2 regions of the Mycolicibacterium sp. XJ1819 genome follow, and region 2 is predicted to be linked to the other one. Evidence: predicted binding sites of a transcription regulator. Region 2 holds the regulator's gene; the other holds the start of a gene.

Region 1 (6,123 bases), on a different contig from region 2:
CGTTGAGTTCGACGGTGTCGAACTCCTCGACATAGCGGGCCAGTCGTTTGGCGACCGGCAGTCCCGGGCGGTACAACACGCCGTCCCAGTGGTCATAGGACCAACCGGAGGTGCCGATCCGGATCATCTGCCCGGCGACACCTTGTCGCGCAGGTCGTCGTCCAGCGAGGCCCTCACCGGTGCCGCCGCGTCGGCGTAGGTGATGCCGGCCTGCCGGAGCAGGTCGGTCACCAACTGCTGGTCCGCTTTGGTGGCCATCCCGGCTGGCGTACCCGCGCCATCTGGCGGGCAAACTCGGCCGGGTCAGGCGGCGGTGGTCGCCGCCGCCTCGACCGGTTCCAACGCCTGCGCGATGATGTCGGCGACATCGGTCATCGGCTTGACCTCAAGCGACTCCAGCACATCGGCCGGCACGTCGTCGAGGTCGGGTTCGTTGCGTTGCGGAAGGAAAACCGTTGAGAGCCCGGCCCGTTGCGCAGCGAGCAGCTTCTGCTTGATCCCACCGACAGGCAACACCCGCCCGTTCAGCGTCACCTCGCCGGTCATGCCGACATCGGAGCGCACCCGGCGCCCGGTCGCCATCGACACCAGCGCGGTCACCATTGTGACGCCGGCCGACGGACCGTCCTTGGGCACCGCGCCCGCGGGCACGTGCACGTGGATGCGCCGCTCCAGCGTCTTGGGGTCGACGCCCAACTCGGCTGCGTGCGAGCGCACATAGGACAGTGCGATCTGTGCCGACTCCTTCATCACGTCACCGAGCTGGCCGGTGAGCTGCAGGTCGGGTTCGCCGTCGGTCGCCCCGGCTTCGATGTAGAGCACATCGCCGCCGAGTCCGGTCACCGCCAACCCGGTGGCCACGCCGGGCACCGCCGTGCGCTCCGCCGACTCGGGCAAGAACCGCGGGCGACCCAGGTAGTCAACGAGATCCGGCTCGTCGATGACGATGTGGTCGACGGGTCCGTCCTGCAGCTTCGTCGCGACCTTGCGCAGCGCCTTGGCCAGCAGCCGTTCGAACTGCCGCACGCCGGGCTCCCGGGTGTAGTCGGCCGCGATCTTGCGCAGTGCGGCCTCGGTGATCGTCACCTCGTTTTCGGTCAACGCCGCCTTCTCGCGCTGCCGGGGCAGCAGGAAGTCACGAGCAATGGCCAGTTTGTCGTCGGCGGTGTAGCCGTCGATCTCCACCAGCTCCATGCGGTCCAGCAGCGCCGACGGGATGTTCTCGATCACGTTGGCGGTGGCCAAAAACACCACGTCGGACAGGTCCAGGTCCAGATCCAGGTAGTGGTCGCGGAACGTGTGGTTCTGCGCCGGGTCCAGGACCTCCAGCAGCGCCGCGGCCGGATCGCCACGGTAATCGGAGCCGACCTTGTCGATCTCGTCGAGCAGCACGACCGGGTTCATCGACCCGGCCTCGCCGATGGCGCGCACGATGCGGCCCGGCAGCGCCCCGACGTAGGTGCGGCGGTGGCCGCGGATCTCGGCCTCGTCGCGCACGCCGCCGAGGGCGACGCGGACGAACTTGCGGCCCAGCGCGCGCGCCACGCTCTCGCCCAGCGACGTCTTGCCCACGCCGGGCGGGCCGGCCAGCACCATCACCGCACCCGAACCGCGCCCGCCGACCACCTGCATACCGCGTTGGACACGACGCGCCCGCACGGCCAGGTACTCGACGATGCGGTCCTTGACGTCCTCCAACCCGTGGTGGTCGGCGTCGAGAATCTCGCGCGCCGCCTTCAGGTCGGTGCTGTCCTCGGTGGTGACGTTCCACGGCAGGTCCAGCACCGTGTCCAACCAGGTACGGATCCACCCGACCTCCGGGCTCTGCTCGCTGGCGCGCTCGAGCTTGCCGACCTCTCGCAGCGCCGCCTCCCGCACCGGTTCGGGCAGGTCGGCGGCCTCGACGCGGCTTCGGTAGTCATCAGAGCCGGTGCCGTCCTCGTCACCCAGTTCCTTGCGGATCGCGGCCAGTTGCTGGCGCAGCAGGAATTCCTTCTGCTGCTTTTCCATGCCCTCGCGGACGTCCTCGGCGATCTTGTCGGTGACCTCGACCTCGGCGAGGTGCTCACCGGTCCACTCGATCAGCAGCTTGAGCCGCTCGGCCACATCCGGGGTCTCGAGCAGTTGCCGCTTTTGCACCTGGCTCAGGTAGGACGCGTACCCGGCGGTGTCGGCCAGCGCCGACGGATCGGTCAGCTGGTTGACGAAGTCGATGATCTGCCAGGCCTCCCGCCGCTGCAGCATGGCCAGCAGCAGCTTCTTGTACTCGGCGGCCAGGGTGCGCACCTCGTCGGTGGGCTCCGATTCGTCGATCTCGGTCACCTCGACCCACAGCGCGGTACCCGGCCCGGTGGCACCGGCGCCGATGTGCGCGCGGCTCCTGCCGCGCACCACCGCCGCGGTACCGCTGCCCCCGGCGATGCGGCCGACCTGCACGATCGAGGCCAGCACACCGTAGGAGGGATAGCGGTCCTCGAGCCGCGGCGCGATCAGCAGCTCACCGGGACCGTCGGTCGCGGCGGCCTTGGCCGCCTCGATGGCGGCGCGTGCGGCGTCGTCCAACTCGATCGGGACCACCATGCCGGGCAGCACGATCGAGTCGCTCAGGAACAGCACTGGCACTGATTTGGCTTCAGCCATCAATCCTCCAAAGTTCAGTCAGATCGACTCAACCCTGGCGGCTGCCCATTTGTTCCCACCTTGCGATTTCGGCGTGTGGGGTCGCGGTCAGCGCAACTTGCCACGCCGAAACCGCAGCTCAACGGGCAGGGAGCCTGCCGCTCGGGGGTACGGCAGGCTCCCTTTAGTGGGTGGCTATCAAGCGGCGGCTTGAGCTCCGAGCACCCGCTGAATGTCGGGCTTCATCATCTCGAGCTGCTGGCCCCAGTACCCCCAGCTGTGCGTGCCCTGCGGCGGGAAGTTGAACACCCCGTTGGTACCGCCCGCGGCGACGTAGTTGTCGCGGAAGGTGATGTTGGTGCGCAACGTGAACCCTTCGAGGAACTGCGCGGCCATCAGGTTGCCACCGGAGGCTCCGGAATCCAGGTCCGACGGTGTGCCGGTGCCGCAGTAGATCCAGATCCTGGTGTTGTTGGCCACCAACTGGCCGATGTTGACCATCGGGTCGTTGCGCTTCCACGCCGGATCCGTCGACGGACCCCACATGCTCTCGGCGTTGTAGCCACCGGAGTCGTTCATCGCCAGCCCGATCAGCATCGGCCACCAGCCCTCAGACGGGTTGAGGAAGCCCGACAGCGACGCGGCGTAGATGAACTTCTCCGGGTAGTAGATCGAGTACGTCAGCGCCGTGCTGCCGGCCATCGAGATGCCGACCACCGCGTTGCCGTTCTGCGAAATGCCCCGGTTCGCCTCCAGCCAGGCGGGCAGTTCCTGGGTCAGGAACGTCTCCCACTTGTAGGTGTAATCCTGGCCGTTGCCCCGCGACGGCTGATACCAGTCGGTGTAGAAGCTGGACATGCCGCCCACCGGCATCACGACCGACAGGCCCGACTGGTAGTACCACTCGAACGCCGGGGTGTTGATGTCCCAGCCGTTGTAGTCGTCCTGGGCGCGCAGGCCGTCGAGCAGATACACCGCGTTGGGCCCGCCACCCTGGAACTGAATCCGGATGTCACGGTTCATCGCGGCCGAGTAGACGTCCAGATACTCCACCGGCAACCCCGGCCGGGAGAACGCGTTGGCCGACACCGAACCCCCGACGACGCCGATGAGCCCCGGCAGAGTCACCGCCGTAACGGCTCCCACCGCCAAGCGGCGCAGCCATCTCTTCCCGGTATCCCGGTACCTCTCCATGAACTTCATAACGGCAACCAACCCACCTTTCGTCGCTTCCACAAGCAATTGCCGTCGCTTATGCCTGCGTAATGAAACACGGTGAAGGGCAGGGCTTCGGTGAGCGACGCCGCGTGGCGACATCGCGGTTGGCTAACAATTCCGACTCGACGCGGACTCGCCGACGGCCCAAATGTGCTGTGACCTGTGGGAATAGTGTGATTACTGTGACTCGCTGCGTCCGTCCGACACGCCGCGCGTGAAGCGGTGCAGCTGGGTGACGTGGCGGGGGTTCAGCTCGCCGAGCGACGTCACGCCGAGCAGCCGCATCGTGCGGACGACCTGTGCAGACAGGATCTCGATGGCGCGGTCGACGCCCGCCTCACCGCCCGCCATCAGCCCGTACAGATAGGCGCGCCCGACCAGAGTGAACCGCGCACCCAGGGCGATCGCGGCCACGATGTCGGCACCGGCCATGATCCCAGTGTCCAGCAAAACCTCGGTGTCGCGTCCGACCTCGCGTGCGACGACCGGCAACAGGTGGAACGGCACCGGAGCGCGGTCAAGCTGGCGTCCACCGTGGTTGGACAGCACAATGCCGTCGGCACCGAGGTCGACGACCGCGCGAGCATCGGCGAGCGTCTGAATTCCCTTGACCACCAACTTGTTCGGCCATTGCTTCTTGATCCACGCCAGGTCGTCGAAGGTGACGGTGGGGTCGAACATCGTGTCGAGGTACTCGGCGACCGTGCCGGGCCAGCGGTCCAGGGACGCGAACGACAGCGGTTCGGTGGTCAGCAGGTCGAACCACCAGTGCGGTCGGACCATCGCGTCGAGCACGGTGCGCGGCGACAGCGACGGCGGAATGGTCATCCCGTTGCGGGTGTCGCGCAGGCGGGCACCTGCGACCGGTACGTCGACTGTGACAAGCAGGGTGTCATAGCCCGCGGCGGCCGCCCGCTCGACCAGCGCCATCGACCGGTCCCGGTCCTTCCACATGTACAGCTGAAACCAATTGCGGCCGTGCGGATTAGCCGACTTGACCGCCTCGATCGACGTGGTGCCCAGCGTAGAGAGACTGAACGGTATCCCTGCCCGGGCGGCGGCGCGGGCGCCGGCGATCTCGCCTTGTGTGTGCATCAACCGGGTGAAGCCGGTCGGCGCGATGCCGAACGGGAGTGCGGCCGGGCCGTCGAGCACGGTCACGCTGGTGTCCAGAGCTGACACATCACGAAGAATCGCGGGGTGAAATTCGATGTCGCGGAATGCTTGTCGGGCCCGCGCAAGCGAGATCTCGTCCTCGGCCGCGCCGTCGGTGTAGTCGAACGCCGCCCTCGGCGCGCGACGCCTGGCGATCCGCGCCAGATCCTCGATGGTCAAGGCCGCGTCGAGTCGTTGTCTGACGCGGTCGAGCGTGGGTTTGCGGAACTGCAGAACAGGCGCAAGATCGCGGGGCCGGGGCACGCGTCGCTTCACCGTGGCCCGCCTAATCCTCGGCGGCCGCCAGCGCGCTGCGCAGACCCGACCGTCGCTCCTCGATGGCCCGCCCGATGTCCTGCAGGAGCACCGGCTTGCGGTGAACGAGATCCTCGATGTAGTTCCGGTCGACCTGCAGGACGGCCACCTCGTCGAGCGCGTATGCCGAGGCGGTGACGGGTTCCCGGGTCAGCGTGGTCTGGCCGAGGAAGTCTCCCTTCTCCAGCGTCCGCAGCGAAATCACCGCACCGTCGTCGCCCGGCACCACCAGGCGCACGCTGCCGTCGATGACGAACGTCATCCGCTGGGGCACTTGACCGCCGTACTGCAGGTACTCGTCGGCGCCGTAGCGGTTCAGGCGCAGGTGCGGGAGCAACTCCTGCTGCTCATCCGGGCTCAACCGCAGTGTGGGAGCGATGATCCGAAGCGCCGCCTGAAGCCGTTCGGTCGTGGCGAACTCGTCTTCGGCCTCGTCGAGGTGCAGTCCCGCGCGACGTGATGCGTACCAGATCCACCGCAGAAACGTCGACTTGGCCGAGAAATCGTCGGCGGGGGAGCGCACGGGTATCGAGGTCGTGAAGGACATCGCCCCGGTGCGGACACTGGACGGTGCGGCGTCCGGCCGCAGATGCGGCAGCATCGCCGCGACACGGTTGAGCGTGGTGATGACCTCGTCGGGCGGGTCGTCGACCGAGAACACCGTGCTCACCGTCAATGCGTGAGTGCCCGCGGGGCGGCTGAAGTTGGTGAACGATGCGGCGGCCAGCACCGAGTTCGGCATGATCAGCAGCCCGCTGCCGGTGTCGATATGCGTTGCCCGCCAGTTGACCTCGACCACGCGACCGCGGCCCGACG
Region 2 (6,123 bases):
CCGCAGACGCACACTGGGCGCCGTCACCGCACATTCGGGCCCGCAGCGGCGAAACAAGGCCCCGGGACGGGAACAAATGGTGTGGGCGACCCGTTGTGAGCAGAGAACAGTTGAGTGGACTAGGCTCAAGTCTGGTTTGACAGGATGCCACCGGACGGAGCAGTCTTGAGTCCGGTGCACTCAGACCCGTAGCAGATTAATTCAGGAGGCAAACTATGGCTCGTGCGGTCGGAATCGACCTCGGGACCACCAACTCCGTCGTCGCGGTACTGGAGGGTGGCGACCCCGTCGTCGTCGCAAACTCCGAGGGCTCCCGCACCACGCCGTCGGTTGTCGCGTTCGCGCGCAACGGCGAGGTGCTGGTGGGCCAGCCCGCCAAGAACCAGGCGGTGACCAACGTCGACCGCACGATCCGGTCGGTCAAGCGTGAAATCGGCACCGACTGGTCGATCGAGATCGACGGCAAGAAGTACACGGCGCCGGAGATCAGCGCCCGCGTGCTGATGAAGCTCAAGCGGGACGCCGAGGCGTACCTGGGTGAGGACATCACTGACGCGGTCATCACCGTGCCCGCGTACTTCAACGACGCCCAGCGTCAGGCCACCAAGGACGCCGGCCAGATCGCCGGCCTCAACGTGCTGCGCATCGTCAACGAACCGACGGCGGCGGCGCTGGCCTACGGCCTGGACAAGGGCGAGAAGGAACAGACCATCCTGGTGTTCGACCTCGGTGGCGGCACGTTCGACGTCTCGTTGCTCGAGATCGGCGAGGGTGTCGTCGAGGTCCGCGCCACCTCGGGTGACAACCACCTCGGCGGTGACGACTGGGACGACCGCATCGTCGAATGGCTGGTGGAGAAGTTCAAGGCCACCTCGGGCATCGATCTCACCAAGGACAAGATGGCCATGCAGCGGCTGCGTGAGGCCGCCGAGAAGGCGAAGATCGAGCTCAGCTCCAGCCAGAGCACCTCCATCAACCTGCCCTACATCACCGTCGACGCGGACAAGAACCCGCTGTTCCTCGACGAGCAGCTGACTCGTGCCGAGTTCCAGCGCATCACCCAGGATCTGCTGGACCGCACGCGCAAGCCGTTCCAGTCGGTGATCGCCGACGCCGGCATCTCGGTGTCCGACATCGACCACGTCGTGCTGGTGGGCGGTTCCACCCGGATGCCCGCGGTCACCGAGCTGGTCAAGGAGATGACCGGCGGCCAGGAGCCCAACAAGGGCGTCAACCCCGACGAGGTTGTCGCGGTGGGCGCTGCGCTGCAGGCCGGTGTGCTCAAGGGTGAGGTGAAAGACGTTCTGCTGCTTGATGTCACGCCGCTGTCGCTCGGTATCGAGACCAAGGGTGGCGTGATGACCAAGCTGATCGAGCGCAACACCACGATCCCCACCAAGCGCAGCGAGACCTTCACCACCGCCGACGACAACCAGCCGTCGGTGCAGATCCAGGTCTATCAGGGTGAGCGTGAGATCGCCGCGCACAACAAGCTGCTCGGCAGCTTCGAGCTGACCGGTATCCCGCCGGCACCGCGCGGTGTGCCCCAGATCGAGGTGACGTTCGACATCGACGCCAACGGCATCGTGCACGTCACCGCCAAGGACAAGGGCACCGGCAAGGAGAACACCATCCGCATCCAGGAGGGCTCCGGCATCTCCAAGGAAGAGATCGACCGGATGGTCAAGGACGCCGAGGCGCACGCCGAGGAGGACCGCAAGCGGCGCGAGGAGGCCGACGTCCGCAACCAGGCGGAATCGCTGGTCTACCAGACCGAGAAGTTCGTCTCCGAGCAGCGTGAAGCCGAGGGTGGTTCCAAGGTCCCCGAGGACACCCTGACCAAGGTGGACGCGGCCATCGCCGATGCCAAGAAGGCGCTGGAGGGCACCGACATCGCCGAGATCAAGTCGGCGATGGAGAGGCTCGGCGTCGAGAGCCAGGCGCTCGGCCAGGCGATCTACGAAGCCACCCAGGCGCAGCAGGGTGACGCCGGTGGTGGCCCGGATGGCGGCGCTGCCGGGTCGTCGGCTGACGACGTGGTGGACGCCGAAGTTGTCGACGATGATCGGGAGAACAAGTGAACCAAAACGATTCGTACGAGCCGGTGACCGTCACCGACAAACGGCGTATCGATCCCGAGACCGGCGAACTGCGTGATCAGGCATCCGGGCCGGCCCCCAGTGGGCCGGCGCCGGACGCCGCCGAGGCACAAGCTTCGGACTCGGCTGCCGCGTCGGAGGAAGTCACCGAACTGAAATCGACGCTGCAACGCGTCAAGGCGGAGTACGACAACTACCGCAAGCGCACGCTGCGCGACCAGCAGGTCATCGCCGATCGGAGCAAGGCCGCGGTCATCACCGAGCTACTGCCGATCCTCGACGACCTCGACAGGGCGCGCAGCCACGGCGACCTGGAATCGGGCCCGCTGAAGGCGCTCGCCGACAAACTGGTCGACACCCTTGAAGGACTTGGTCTTTCGGGATTCGGTGAAGAGGGCGACGACTTCGACCCCGAACTGCACGAAGCCGTGCAGCACGAGGGGGAGGGCACACATCCCGTCGTGGGGCACGTGATGCGTCGCGGCTACAAGGTGGGCGAGATGGTGGTGCGCCACGCCATGGTCGGTGTCGTCGACACCGTGCCCGAGCCCGCCGAGGACGGTTCGGCCGATAACGAATCCGGCTGACCGCTGCACATCGAGAATGAGACTGCGATAGACCTACAAGCGCGGAAGGAGGTGACGCGGTATGGCCCAGCGTGAATGGGTCGAAAAGGACTTCTACAAGGAGCTCGGCGTCTCCTCCGACGCCAGCATCGACGAGATCAAGCGGGTCTCACGCAAACTGCAGGCCAAATACCACCCGGACCGCAACCCGGGGGACAAGGCCGCCGAGGACCGCTACAAGGCGGTCTCGGAGGCCAAGGCCGTCCTGACCGACGAGGCCAAGCGCAAGGAGTACGACGAGACGCGGCGGCTGTTCGCCAACGGCGGCTTCGGTCGGGGTCGGTTCAGCGGTGGCGGCGCCAACTTCGGCGGGTTCAGCGGGGACGGCGTCGAGTTCAACCTCAACGACCTGTTCGACGCGGCCGGCCAGACCGGCGGTGCCAACATCGGCGACCTGTTCGGTGGCCTGTTCGGTCGGGGCGCACAGCAGCCACGGCCGAGCCGACCGCGTCGCGGGAACGACCTGGAGACCGAGACCGAGCTGTCGTTCATGGAGGCCACCAAGGGTGTGATGATGCCGTTGCGGCTCACCAGCCCGGCGCCGTGCACCAATTGCCATGGCAGCGGCGCACGTCCGGGAACCAGTCCCAAGGTGTGCCCCAACTGCAACGGCGCCGGAGTGGTCAGCCGCAACCAGGGCGCGTTCGGCTTCTCCGAACCGTGTACCCAGTGCCGCGGCAGCGGCTCGATCATCGAGCACCCCTGCCAGGAGTGCAAGGGCACCGGAGTGACGACCAGGACGCGCACCATCAACGTGCGCATCCCGCCCGGTGTGGAGGACGGCCAGCGCATCCGGCTGGCCGGCCAGGGCGAGGCCGGGCTGCGCGGAGCGCCGTCCGGTGACCTGTACGTGACCGTACATGTGCGCCCGGACAAGGTATTTGGCCGCGACGGCGACGACCTGACCGTCACCGTTCCGGTCAGCTTCCACGAATTGGCGTTGGGCACCACGCTTTCGGTGCCGACGCTGGACGGCAAGGTCGGCGTCCGGGTGCCCAAGGGCACGTCGGACGGCCGCATCTTGCGGGTGCGTGGACGCGGCGTGCCCAAACGCGGAGGCGGAAGCGGCGACCTGCTCGTCACCGTGCGCGTTGCGGTACCGCCGAACCTCGAGGGGGAGGCCGAGGAGGCGTTGAAGGCCTACGCGAAAGCGGAGCGGGACAGCGGGTTCGACCCGCGGGCGAATTGGGCAGGTGCGTGATGGCCAAGCGACCTGAAGACGAAGCGCGCACCTTCATGATCTCGGTGGCCGCGGAGTTGGCGGGCATGCACGCCCAGACGCTGCGTACCTACGACCGGTTGGGCCTGGTGCGCCCACAGCGCACCTCCGGCGGCGGCCGACGCTACTCGACGCACGACGTGGAGTTGCTGCGCGAGGTGCAGCGGCTCTCCCAGGACGAGGGTGTGAACCTGGCCGGCATCAAGCGCATCATCGAGCTGACCAATCAGGTCGAGGCGCTGCAGAGCCGGGTCAAGGAACTTACCCGCGAGGTCGAGGAACTGCGGCGATCGCGACCGAAGAGCACCGCGCTGGTGGTGTGGCAGCCGCGCAAGGGCGCGCGCTGAGCCACCTCAGGTGACCGCGATCGAAAAGCGCAGCGTCTCGGGCTTGCCCGGCATCGCATACCGGTAGGAGCCGCGACGTAGTGCGTCCGTCGGTGCGGCCATCGGCTCGAACGCGACGACGTCGTCGTTGCGCGGCGCGAAGACCTGGGCGGCGGGATAGCCCTTCTCCAGCGTCACGTCGACGCGGCGGTCACCGCCGGCGATCGAGAACACCGCACCCTCGGGCACCTCGTCGAAGCCGTCGTCGTACTCCACGTTCTTGAGCGGTTCGGTGGTTCCCGTCCACGGTTCGTGCTGCCCGGTCGGGATGCCCCAGTTGTCCACCGGCAGGTGGCGCATCGTCGGTGTGGTGATCCGCCAGTGCTCGCGGGGCACCCCCGGAATCGTCAGATACGGGTGATAGCCGAAGCACAGCGGCACCGCCGCCGCCGTCGTCGGCATCACGGTGGTTTCGATGGTGAGTTTGCGGTCTTCGAGCGTGGCGTGCTGGGTGAGCAAGTGCGGGAACGGAAATGACGCGAGTAGCCGCGGTTTGCCGCCGAAGTCCAGCACCGCAGTCAGCGAGTTCTCCGAGCGTGCGGTGACCAGCCAGCCGGGATAGGCCGCGAGCACGCCATGGATGGGCACGCCGTGCTCGTCGGTGCGCACGCCGCCGGTGCCCGGTGTCAACGTGACGACGGCGCCGTGGATCCCGTACTTGCTCGCGCTCAACCGGTTCGCCCACGGGTACAGGATCGGGATGCCCATCGTCTTGCCGGTGGTCATGTAGGCGTTCAGCCCGCGGCGCTGGCCGAGGAACTCGTCGCCGCCGTCGGCGAACGAACTGCCCACCATGCCGGCCACCGGAACGAACGTCGCGGTCATCGACGAGGACGGGTCCTTCAGCGTGACGCTCTGAAAGTCGACCATGGCTGCCGATCCTGCCACCTCGGCGGTGCGCCACCGCGGATTCGGCGTGATTACCTGGTCACCGCAGGTTTTCACACCGAAATCGCCATCAGTTTGCCAGCGGATCGTGCTGAATCCGTTCGGCGGGTGCCCCTTTGGCGATCAGCGTGGCCTTGGTGGCCTCGACCATCGCGGGCCCGCCGCAGATCAGGATCTGCCGGTCGCCCCAGTTGCCGTATCGGGTCACCACCTCGGGCAGTCGGCCGGTCTGGCGTACATGCAGCCCGCGCGGCGGCTGTACGTCGGGATAGTCGCGGGCCCACGGTGGGTCGCTGTTGTACTCCGACACCGGCGTCACCGACAGCCACGGGTTCTGCGAGGCGATCTGCCACAGCGTGGGCAGATCGTAGAGATCGCAGGGATAGCGGCCGCCGAAGAACAGGTGTACCCGCGGGTTCACCCCCCACCGGGTGAGGTCCATGATCAGCGCGCGCAGCGGCGCCAGGCCGGTGCTGCCCGCAACCATCAGGACGTCTCCGCCGTCACGGTCGATCTTGAGCCCGCCGTGGGGGCTGGAGACCCGCCACCGATCGCCGGGTCTGGTCTCGTTGACGATCGCGGTGCTGACCATTCCGCCGGACACCGAGCGGATGTGGAACTCGATCCCGGCGCCGGCGTCGGCCGGAATGGCGGGGCTGAGGTAGCGCCAGCGGCGTGGCCACTGGGGCACCTGCACGGTGACGTACTGGCCGGGGTGATACGGCAGCGGACGATCCATCTGCACCCGCACCACCGAGACGTCGCGCGTGGCCCGGTGGTGTTCGATCACCGTGCCATCGCAGTACGCCGGGCCCTGCTCGGCCTCGGCGGCACCGCGCATCACGCCGATGATCAGCGCCACCGCGTCGTGGGTGGCCTCGGCGACCCGGTCGTCCCAACTGTCG

What was found. The regulator HspR, encoded in region 2, represses chaperone genes until heat shock. The targets are predictions, from matches to a motif close to ANNTGAGTNNNNNNNACTCANNT.
Region 1: lon (endopeptidase La) is a predicted target of HspR. The motif match lies at 2,652-2,674, and genes of this name have one in related genera.

Annotation. Positions count from the first base shown of each region.
Region 1 is NZ_JBEFST010000016.1:9,403-15,525, reverse strand. It holds gene ABQE89_RS18125 (DUF72 domain-containing protein) at 1-127, opposite strand, end outside; gene ABQE89_RS18120 (hypothetical protein) at 124-258, opposite strand; gene lon (endopeptidase La) at 304-2,640, opposite strand; gene ABQE89_RS18110 (esterase family protein) at 2,818-3,822, opposite strand; gene ABQE89_RS18105 (alpha-hydroxy acid oxidase) at 4,015-5,268, opposite strand; gene ABQE89_RS18100 (mechanosensitive ion channel domain-containing protein) at 5,279-6,123, opposite strand, start outside.
Region 2 is NZ_JBEFST010000002.1:51,526-57,648, reverse strand. It holds gene dnaK (molecular chaperone DnaK) at 216-2,081, shown strand; gene grpE (nucleotide exchange factor GrpE) at 2,078-2,686, shown strand; gene dnaJ (molecular chaperone DnaJ) at 2,748-3,926, shown strand; gene ABQE89_RS02170 (heat shock protein transcriptional repressor HspR) at 3,926-4,291, shown strand; gene ABQE89_RS02165 (aldose 1-epimerase) at 4,298-5,200, opposite strand; gene ABQE89_RS02160 (FAD-binding oxidoreductase) at 5,289-6,123, opposite strand, start outside.